Regions from separate parts of the Bradyrhizobium sp. UBA2491 genome, predicted to be linked through region 2. Evidence: riboswitches for the same ligand, from Rfam matches in the RefSeq annotation. Region 2 holds a riboswitch; the other holds the start of a gene.
The links. Region 2 has a riboswitch for glycine ahead of gcvT (glycine cleavage system aminomethyltransferase GcvT). Riboswitches for the same ligand answer to the same signal wherever they lie in the genome.
Positions count from the first base shown of each region.

Region 1 (4,825 bases), on a different contig from region 2:
TGTATGGCTTGTGAAATCGAGACTTGCACCAAGCGCAAAGCGCGTCAATCGGTTTCGGGCAGCATCAAACGTATACGAACGAATGAACGAGAAGCCTGGTGCATTTTGACTTTACAAAGTCGTCGCCTGAGCTTTTCGTGCGACACGCATGCGCGCAGGTACGGAATAAGCGCAGTCACGCGATCAGAACAACAAGAGAGAAACGACATGAACCCAGCCAACCTCCCCTTTGATTCCGAAGCCATGTTGCAAGGCCTGCGCGGCTGGGTGGAATGCGAGAGCCCGACCTGGGACGCTGCCGCGGTCGAGCGCATGCTCGATCTCGCCGCGCGCGAGATGGCGATCATGGGTGCGACGATCGAACGCATCGCGGGACGCCAGGGCTTCGCGGGCTGCGTGCGCGCCCGCTTTCCCCATCCCAAGCAAGGCCAGCCCGGCATCCTGATCGCCGGCCACCTCGACACCGTGCACCCGGTCGGCACCATAGAGAAGCTGAAGTGGCGGCGCGAAGGCGACAAATGCTTCGGGCCCGGCATCTTCGACATGAAGGGCGGCAACTATCTGTCGATCGAGGCCATCAGGCAACTCGCCCGCGCCTCCTTTACGACGCCGCTGCCGATCACCGTGCTGTTCACGCCAGATGAAGAGGTCGGCACGCCGTCGACCCGCGACATCATCGAGGCCGAAGCCGCACGCAACAAATATGTGCTGGTGCCCGAGCCCGGCCGGCCGAACAACGGCGTCGTCACCGGCCGCTACGCGATCGCGCGCTTCAATCTCGAAGCCACCGGCAAGCCGAGCCATGCCGGTGCGACGCTGTCCTCCGGTCGTTCCGCGATCCGGGAAATGGCCCGGCAAATCATCGCCATCGACGGCATGACCACCGACGACTGCACCTTCTCGGTCGGCGTCGTGCATGGCGGCCAGTGGGTCAATTGCGTTGCCACCACCTGCTCCGGCGAGGCGCTCAGCATGGCCAAGCGCCAGGCCGATCTCGACCGCGGCGTCGAGCGCATGCTGGCCCTGTCGGGCACCGCCAACGACGTGACCTTCAAGGTGACGCGCGGCGTCACGCGCCCGGTATGGGAGCCGGACGCCGGCACCATGGCGCTGTATGAAAAGGCAAAAGGCCTCGCGGCGGCGATGGGCTTCGATCTGCCGCACGGCAGCGCCGGCGGCGGATCGGACGGCAACTTCACCGGCGCGATGGGCATCCCAACCCTCGACGGGCTCGGCGTTCGCGGCGCTGATGCGCATACGCTCAACGAGCATATCGAAGTCGAGAGCCTCGCCGAGCGCGGCCGCCTGATGGCGGCACTGCTCGCAACGCTGGACTGACGTCGATTGCACTGCACAACACGTTGGCACTGCCGGACCGAAATTTAGCCTTGTCCAGTTTTGAGGCTTCGCCTACGGTCCGGCCGTCCAATACGACGATGCGGGAGAGATCGAGGCGACAACATCTGATGTTGTTGGCTTCGGCGCCGACGGAGCAACCGCCCCGGAAACTCTCAGGCAAAAGGACTGTATCGTCAGGACGATCTGGAGAGAGACGAACATGGCCGCACATCAAGGGCCATGACGTCCACCGAAGGGGATAGTTCGTGATCGGGCGCAGGCCCGATGCGGATCAAGCTCTCAGGTACCGTGACAGATGGGGCGCCGATGCCGGTTTCACCGGCGGTTCGGCGACTCTAACCCGCGGGAGCCTGAAGACCACCATGCCACACATCGCGATCATTGGCGCCGGCATCACCGGCGTGACGACGGCCTATGCCCTGCTCGAACGCGGCTACGAGGTGACGGTCCTCGACCGGCATCGCTACGCCGGGATGGAAACCTCGTTCGCCAATGGCGGACAGCTTTCGGCCAGCAACGCCGAAGTCTGGAACAGCGCCACGACCATTCTCAAGGGACTGCGCTGGATGCTCAGGAGCGACGCGCCGCTCCTGATGAATCCGAAGCCGAGCTGGCACAAATATTCCTGGATCGGCGAGTTCGTGGGTGGCATCGCGCGTTATCGCTCCAACACCATCGAGACCACGCGGCTCGCGATCGAAGCCCGCAAGCATCTGTTCTCGATCGCCCAACGCGAGAACATCGCCTTTGACCTCGAGCGCCGCGGCATCCTTCACGTCTATCACGACAAGGATGGCTTCGACGCGGGCCTGCGGGTCAACACGCTGCTGCAACAAGGCGGGCTCGATCGCCGGCCGGTAACGGCGGATGAAATCCGCGGCATCGAGCCGGCCCTACAAACCGCCTGCTATGGCGGCTTCTTCACGCCGTCGGATGCGACCGGCGATATCCACAAGTTCACGCGCGGCCTCGCCGATGCCTGCGCCCGCCGCGGCGCGAGCTTCGTCCACGAAGCTGATGTCGACACCATCGCGCGTGGTGATGATGGTTTTCGCATCGGCTGGAACGAAGCCGCCGCGCAGGACGCCGGCGTTGCGACGCGACACGACTTGCATGCCGACGGCATCGTGATTTGCGCCGGCGTGGCGAGCCGCCATTTCGCGGGCCTGCTCAACGACCGTGTCAATGTCTATCCGGTGAAGGGCTATTCGATCACCGTGCAACTCGATGCGCCGCGCAGCCGCGACGCCGCGCCGACCGTGAGCCTGCTCGACGAGGCCGCCAAGATCGTGACCAGCCGGCTCGGTGCCGATCGCTTCCGCGTCGCGGGCACGGCCGAGTTCAACGGCTTCAACCGCGACATCAGGGCCGATCGCATCCAGCCGCTGGTGGACTGGGTGCGGCATCATTTCCCAGGGATCGACACCTCGAAGGTCGTGCCATGGGCGGGCCTGCGCCCGATGATGCCGAACATGATGCCGGTGGTCCGCGCCGGACGGATTCCGGGCGTGTTCTACAACACCGGCCATGGCCATCTCGGCTGGACGTTGTCGGCCGCGACGGCACAGACGATCGCCGCGGCGATCGACGACTGGCGCGACCTCGACGCGCCTTCAATGGTGCCCTCACAGTGCGATGCGACCGAGACCGCACGCGCAGCTTTCCCCCAATAATCCGGCCGGAGAGGAAGAATATGAGCGTATTTGCGTGTGGCCAAGTCGGAATTCGCTGAGAAACGCCGTTTGACAAGGACTAGCGTTATGATGAGAAAAAGGCTTCAGCGCGGGAGGGGACAATGCGCATCGAGCTAGCGGGCACGCGCGGCAACGCGGTGCGTCGCGCGACCGTGGACGGCACGTATGTCGACGGCGGTCGTTTCCGCGAAGAAATATCCAAACTCGCCACCGGCGCGCATCGCGCTCACCTGCGCCGCTTCTCCGAAACGCTCAACGCTCTCGCTCATGCACCGGGCTTCACGAAAGGCGCGACATGACGACCGGGACGCTGACCAAGCCGGCGCAGATTGCCGCAGAGCTGTGCGCGGCCGTCGACCGAAACTTCGACGATCAGATCGCGTTCCTGTCGCGCATGGTCCAGTTCCGCAGCTTGCGTGGACAAGAAGCGCCGCAGCAACATTGGCTGGCCGAGCAATTCGCTAAGCGTCGCTACGACGTCGATACGTTCAGCCTTGCGGACGTCAACCTGATGAGCCATCCGAAGGCTGCACCAATGGACGGCATCGATCTTGCCGGATCGCAGCAGGTGGTTGCTACGCTCGACAGCAAAGGCAGTGGGCGCAGCCTGATCCTGCAAGGTCATATCGACGTGGTGCCGGAAGGGCCGGCTGACCTTTGGGACCAGCCGCCGTTCTCGGGCGCCGTGCAGAACGGCTGGATGTTCGGGCGTGGCGCGCAAGATATGAAGGCCGGCGTCTCGGCCATGATCTTCGCGCTCGATGCGATCCGCGACGCGGGGTATGCCCCGGCCGGGCGCATCCATCTGCAAACCGTGACCGAGGAAGAGAGCACCGGCAACGGCGCCTTGTCGACGTTGATGCGCGGCTATCGCGCCGACGCCTGCCTCATTCCCGAGCCGACCGGACATACGCTCACACGCGCCCAGGTCGGCGCCGTCTGGTTTCGGCTGCGTGTCCGCGGCACCCCGGTGCATGTCGCCTATTCCGAGTCCGGCACGAGCGCCATCCTGTCGGCGATGCATCTGGTGCGCGCATTTCAGGATTACACCAAGGCGCTCAATGCCCGGGCGCTCGACAACAGCTGGTTCCGCAACGTCAAGAACCCGATCAAGTTCAACGTCGGCATCATCAAGGGCGGCGATTGGGCGAGTTCGACCGCAGCCTGGTGCGAACTTGATTGCCGGCTCGGTCTGCTGCCGGGCGAAACGCCGCAGCAGGCGATGCGCGGCATCGAGGAATGCCTGACTGAGGCGCACAAGGCCGACGAGTTCCTGTCCGGCAATCCGGCGGAGCTGGTGTGGAGCGGTTTTCAGGCGGACGCAGCGGTGTGCGAACCGGGCAGCGAAGCGGAAGCAGCTCTGTCTGCGGCCCATCACTCCGTCTTCCAGGCTCCGATGCAAGAGCGCCTGTCGACGGCCGTCAACGACACCCGCTACTATTGCGTCGACTACGGCATCCCTGCCCTTTGTTATGGTCCTTACGGCATTGGCCCGCACGCGTTCAACGAACGCGTCGAGCTCGACAGTCTTCGCAAGACAACGCAGAGCATCGCACTGTTCGTGGCCAATTGGTGCGGCGTGACGAGAGCGTAAATCGACGTGCCGTTTCAGCTCGGTGGCACGTCACGACGAGTGCAATTCGAAATAGCAGCTTCAGACCAGGGAGGCCCCGACGGCCTGAACCGCGCCTTGATATAACGTCGCCATTGGCACAGTATTTGCCTGCAAATTCATCACGTTCGCGCTAGCTTGAGACGAGACGCAGAAGCGC
Region 1 is NZ_DDOP01000050.1:75,718-80,542, reverse strand. It holds gene B2W55_RS16890 (M20/M25/M40 family metallo-hydrolase) at 208-1,338, shown strand; glycine riboswitch at 1,430-1,537, shown strand; glycine riboswitch at 1,541-1,656, shown strand; gene B2W55_RS16885 (D-amino acid dehydrogenase) at 1,722-3,032, shown strand; gene B2W55_RS16880 (hypothetical protein) at 3,155-3,352, shown strand; gene B2W55_RS16875 (ArgE/DapE family deacylase) at 3,349-4,647, shown strand.
Region 1: linked by a shared signal. The riboswitch ahead of B2W55_RS16885 (D-amino acid dehydrogenase) and the one ahead of gcvT (glycine cleavage system aminomethyltransferase GcvT) in region 2 are both predicted to bind glycine.

Region 2 (4,825 bases):
GCGATGGTCCGATGTGTCGGCGGACGAAATCGGTGGCGGCTTCGTTGATCGGCTTGAAAGGCGCGTTCATGGCGTGGTCCTCATTGTCAGCCGTCATACTCCGCGAATGCGGGGTATCCAGTACGCCGGGACGTCAGCGATTAAGCTGAAGGGGCGCGGCGTACTGGATCGCCCGGTCCAAGTGCGCAATTACGCACAAGGCCGGACGATGACAGTGAGTGTGTGGTCGCAATCTGTTTCATTCTCTCAGGCGGTGTGGGCGGCGTAGGCGGCCTCGTCCATCAGGCCACCGAGTTCGCTCTTGTCAGCGATCTTCAGCTTGAAGAACCAGGCCTTACCGCCGGCATCCGAATTGACCAGGGCAGGCTCGGCGGCCAGCGCCTCGTTGACCTCGATCACCTCGCCGGTGATCGGCGCGTAGACGTCGGAGGCGGCCTTGACGGATTCGACGACGGCGGCGGCCTCGGCCTTCTTCAGGCTGCGGCCGACCTTGGGCAGTTCGACGAACACGACGTCGCCGAGCTGCGACTGCGCGTAGTCGGTGATCCCGATCGTGGCGACGTCGCCCTCGATGCGGAGCCATTCGTGGTCGGACGTGTACAGCGTCGTCATGGAGATCCTCTGGCGTTTAGCGTTTGTAGGTGTTGGGGACGAAGGGCGTGGCGGCGACCTTGAGCGGCAGCCGCTGGCCGCGCACTTCGGCGAAAACAATGGTGTCCAGCGCGGACAGGGCGGTGGGCAGATAGCCCATCGCAACCGGCGCATTGAGGCTCGGGCCGAAGCCACCCGAGGTCACCTTGCCGATTGGCTCGGTCGAGGTCGGGTCGGCGAACAGCAAGGCGCCTTCGCGCACTGGCGCGCGGCCCTCCGGCCTGAGGCCGACGCGGCGGCGCGATGCGCCTTGTGCGAATTGGCTTAGGATCTTGTCGGCGCCGGGGAAGCCACCGGCGCGGGCGCTGCCGCCGCGGCGGACTTTCTGCACCGACCATTCCAGCGCGCCTTCGACCGGCGTGGTCGTGGTGTCGATGTCGTGGCCGTAGAGGCAGAGCCCGGCCTCGAGCCGCAGGCTGTCGCGGGCGCCAAGCCCGATCGGCAGCACGTCGGGATTGTCGAGCAGCGCGGTAACCAGGGCTTCGGCTTTGTCGGCGGGCACGGAGATTTCAAAGCCGTCCTCGCCGGTATAGCCGGAGCGGGAGACGAAACAATCGATGTCGGCGACGCGGCGGGGGCCGGCGTCCATGAATTTCATCGAACTGACATCTGCACAAAGTTTCGCCAGTGCCGATTCGGCCTTCGGACCTTGCAGCGCGATCAGCGCGCGGTCAGCCAGCGACACGATCTCGCAGACATCGGAGAGATGCGCGCGCAGATGCGCCTCGTCCTCTGCCTTGCAGGCGGCATTGACCACCAGGAACAAATGATCGCCGAAATTCGCGACCATCAGGTCGTCGAGCAGGCCGCCGTCGTGATTGGTGAATTGCGCGTAGCGCTGCCGTCCCGGCGCGATGCCGACAATGTCCTGCGGCACCAGTTTTTCCAGCGCCAGCGCGGCGTCGCCGACCTTGCCGGATCTGGCCTTCAGCACGAGCTGTCCCATGTGGGAGACGTCGAACAGGCCGGCATCCTTGCGGGTGTGCAGATGCTCCTTCAGCACGCCGGCCGTGTATTGCACCGGCATGTCGTAGCCGGCGAACGGCACCATCTTGGCGCCGCGTGCCAGATGCAGCGCGTGCAGCGGGGTCTGTTTCAGCGGGGAAGTTTCGCGCACAAGCATCACAGGGCCCTCGCGGTTCCCGCGGGGACCCATTTCCCCTTGAGAAACCAGCAGAAAGCCCCATCTGTCGCTGTGCCTGAGAGTATTATCCCGTCGGCGGACGCATCGGGGAGAACCCCAGCGCCTCTTTCCAGATGTCAGACGTCACGCGGTCCTTTTGCCTGAGAGTTTCCGGGGCGGTTGCTCCTTCGGCGCCGGCGGTAAGGCCGGTCTCTCCCGACGTGACGGGTTAGAGGTAGGTAGAAAACACGGCGCCACCAAGACTGTCAACGCAGCTGCAACAACTATCCAATGGGCTTTGTGCTGTCGCGGCAAGCCCATGATCCGCCTGCACAGTTTCTGGACACCGCAGCTGGCAATGTCTAAAAGCGTTCGGCCGGAAAATGACGCCTCTTTGCGGCTGGCCGGCCCCTTTTTCCGATTGGATGAACATGAGCAGCGTCAACGACATCAGGTCGACATTTCTGAACTTCTTCAAGGAGAACGGCCACGAGATCGTGGCGTCGTCGCCGCTGGTTCCGCGCAACGACCCGACCCTGATGTTCACCAATGCCGGCATGGTGCAGTTCAAGAACGTCTTCACCGGCGTCGAGAAGCGCGGCTATCAGCGCGCCACGACGTCGCAGAAATGCGTACGTGCCGGCGGCAAGCACAACGATCTCGACAATGTCGGCTACACCGCGCGCCATCTCACCTTCTTCGAGATGCTCGGCAACTTCTCGTTCGGCGATTACTTCAAGGAGCGCGCGATCGAACTCGCCTGGAACCTGATCACCAAGGATTTCGGGCTCAAGAAAGACAAGCTGCTCGTCACCGTCTACCACACCGACGACGAGGCGGCCGGCTACTGGAAGAAGATCGCGGGCTTCTCGGACGACCGCATCATCCGCATCGCGACCTCGGACAATTTCTGGGCGATGGGCGACACCGGCCCGTGCGGTCCGTGCTCCGAGATTTTCATCGACCGCGGTGAGCACATCTGGGGCGGACCTCCGGGCAGCCCGGAGGAGGACGGCGATCGCTTCCTCGAATTCTGGAACCTGGTGTTCATGCAGTACGAGCAGGTGACGAAGGAGGAGCGCGTGGCGCTGCCGCGTCCCTCGATCGACACCGGCATGGGGCTGGAGCGCATGGCCTGCATCCTGCAGGGCGTCGAGAGTGTGTTCGAGACCGATCTGTTCCGCCATTTGATCGACGCGACCGCGTCGGCCCTCGGCCATGGGCCGAACGAGCAGAACGTGGCGTCGTACCGGGTGATCGCCGACCATCTGCGCTCGTCGGCGTTCCTGATCGCCGACGGCGTGCTGCCGTCGAACGAGGGCCGCGGCTACGTGCTGCGCCGGATCATGCGCCGCGCGATGCGCCATGCGCAGTTGCTCGGCGCAAGCGAGCCGCTGATGCATCGCCTGGTCTGGGCGCTGGTCCGCGAGATGGGCCAGGCCTATCCCGACCTGGTGCGCGCGGAGAAGCTGATCGAGGAAACGCTGCAACTGGAGGAGACGCGCTTCCGCAAGACGCTGGTGCGCGGTCTTTCGATTCTGGATGAGAAGAGCGCCGGCCTCAAGAAGGGCGATATGTTCGACGGCGACACCGCGTTCACGCTGTACGACACCTACGGCTTCCCGCTCGACCTGACGCAGGACGCGCTGAAGTCGCGCGGCATCAGCGTCGACCAGGCATCATTCACCGACGCGATGAACCGCCAGCGCGAGAAGGCGCGCGCCTCCTGGGCAGGCTCCGGTGAGGCGGCGACCGAGGCGATCTGGTTCCCGTTGCGCGAGAAGCTCGGCGCGACCGAATTCCTCGGCTACGAGACCGAGAGCGCGGAAGGCGTGGTGACGGCGCTGGTCAAGGACGGCGCCGAGGTCGATGGCCTCAAGGCCGGCGAGAGCGGCGCGATCGTGCTGAACCAGACCCCGTTCTACGCCGAGTCGGGTGGCCAGGTCGGCGATATCGGCGTGCTGACGGGCGAGGGTGTCAAATTCCGCGTCACCGACATGCAGAAGAAGGCCGGCGATCTGTTCGTGCATGTCGGTACCGTGGAGCAGGGCACGCTGAACGTCGGCACCGCTCTGCAACTCGAGGTCGATCACGCCAGGCGTTCGTCGATCCGCGCCAATCACTCGGCGACCCATCTGCTGCACGAGGCGCTGCGCCAGGTGCTCGGCGATCACATCGCACAGCGCGGCTCGCTGGTCGCGCCCGATCGCCTGCGGTTCGATTTCGTGCATCCGAAGCCGATCACGGCGGAAGAGCTCGCCCGGGTCGAGGACATCGCCAACGACGTCGTGCTGGAGAATGACGAGGTCACCACCCGCATCATGGGTGTCGACGACGCCCGCGAGGCCGGGGCGCGCGCGCTGTTCGGCGAAAAATATGGCGACGAGGTCCGCGTCGTCTCGATGGGCAAGAGCGCCCGCGAGCACGGCCAGAATGCACTTGGCTGGTCGGTCGAACTGTGCGGCGGCACCCATGTCCGCCGCACCGGCGACATCGGCCTGATCTCGGTGACCAGCGAGAGCGCGGTGGCGTCCGGCGTCCGCCGCATCGAGGCACTGACCGGGCGCCACGCGCGCAAGCACGCCAACGATACGATGGTGCTGGCCAAGACCGCGGCGCAGGAGCTGCGCACCACGGTGGAGGACGTGCCGGCGCGCATCGCCGCGCTGATGGAGGAACGCAAGAAGCTCGAGCGCGACCTCTCGGATGCCCGCAAGAAGCTCGCGATGGGCGGCGGCGGTGCATCGAACGGCGCCGCCTCCGGCGTTCGCGAGGTCGGCAATGTCAAGCTGCTCGCGCGCGCGGTCGAGGGCGTCGAGACCAAGGATCTGAAGAGCCTGGTCGATGACGGCAAGAAGCAGATCGGCTCCGGCGTGGTCGCGATCGTCGGCGTCACCGAGGACGGCAAGGCCGGCATCGTGGTGGGCGTCACAGCGGACCTGACCTCGCGCTTCAATGCGGTCGAACTGGTGCGCAAGGGCTCCGAGGTGCTCGGCGGCAAGGGCGGCGGCGGCCGGCCCGACATGGCGCAGGCCGGCGGCCCCGACGGCG
Region 2 is NZ_DDOP01000041.1:37,410-42,234, forward strand. It holds gene gcvP (aminomethyl-transferring glycine dehydrogenase) at 1-70, opposite strand, end outside; gene gcvH (glycine cleavage system protein GcvH) at 247-612, opposite strand; gene gcvT (glycine cleavage system aminomethyltransferase GcvT) at 629-1,774, opposite strand; glycine riboswitch at 1,914-2,004, opposite strand; gene alaS (alanine--tRNA ligase) at 2,206-4,825, shown strand, end outside.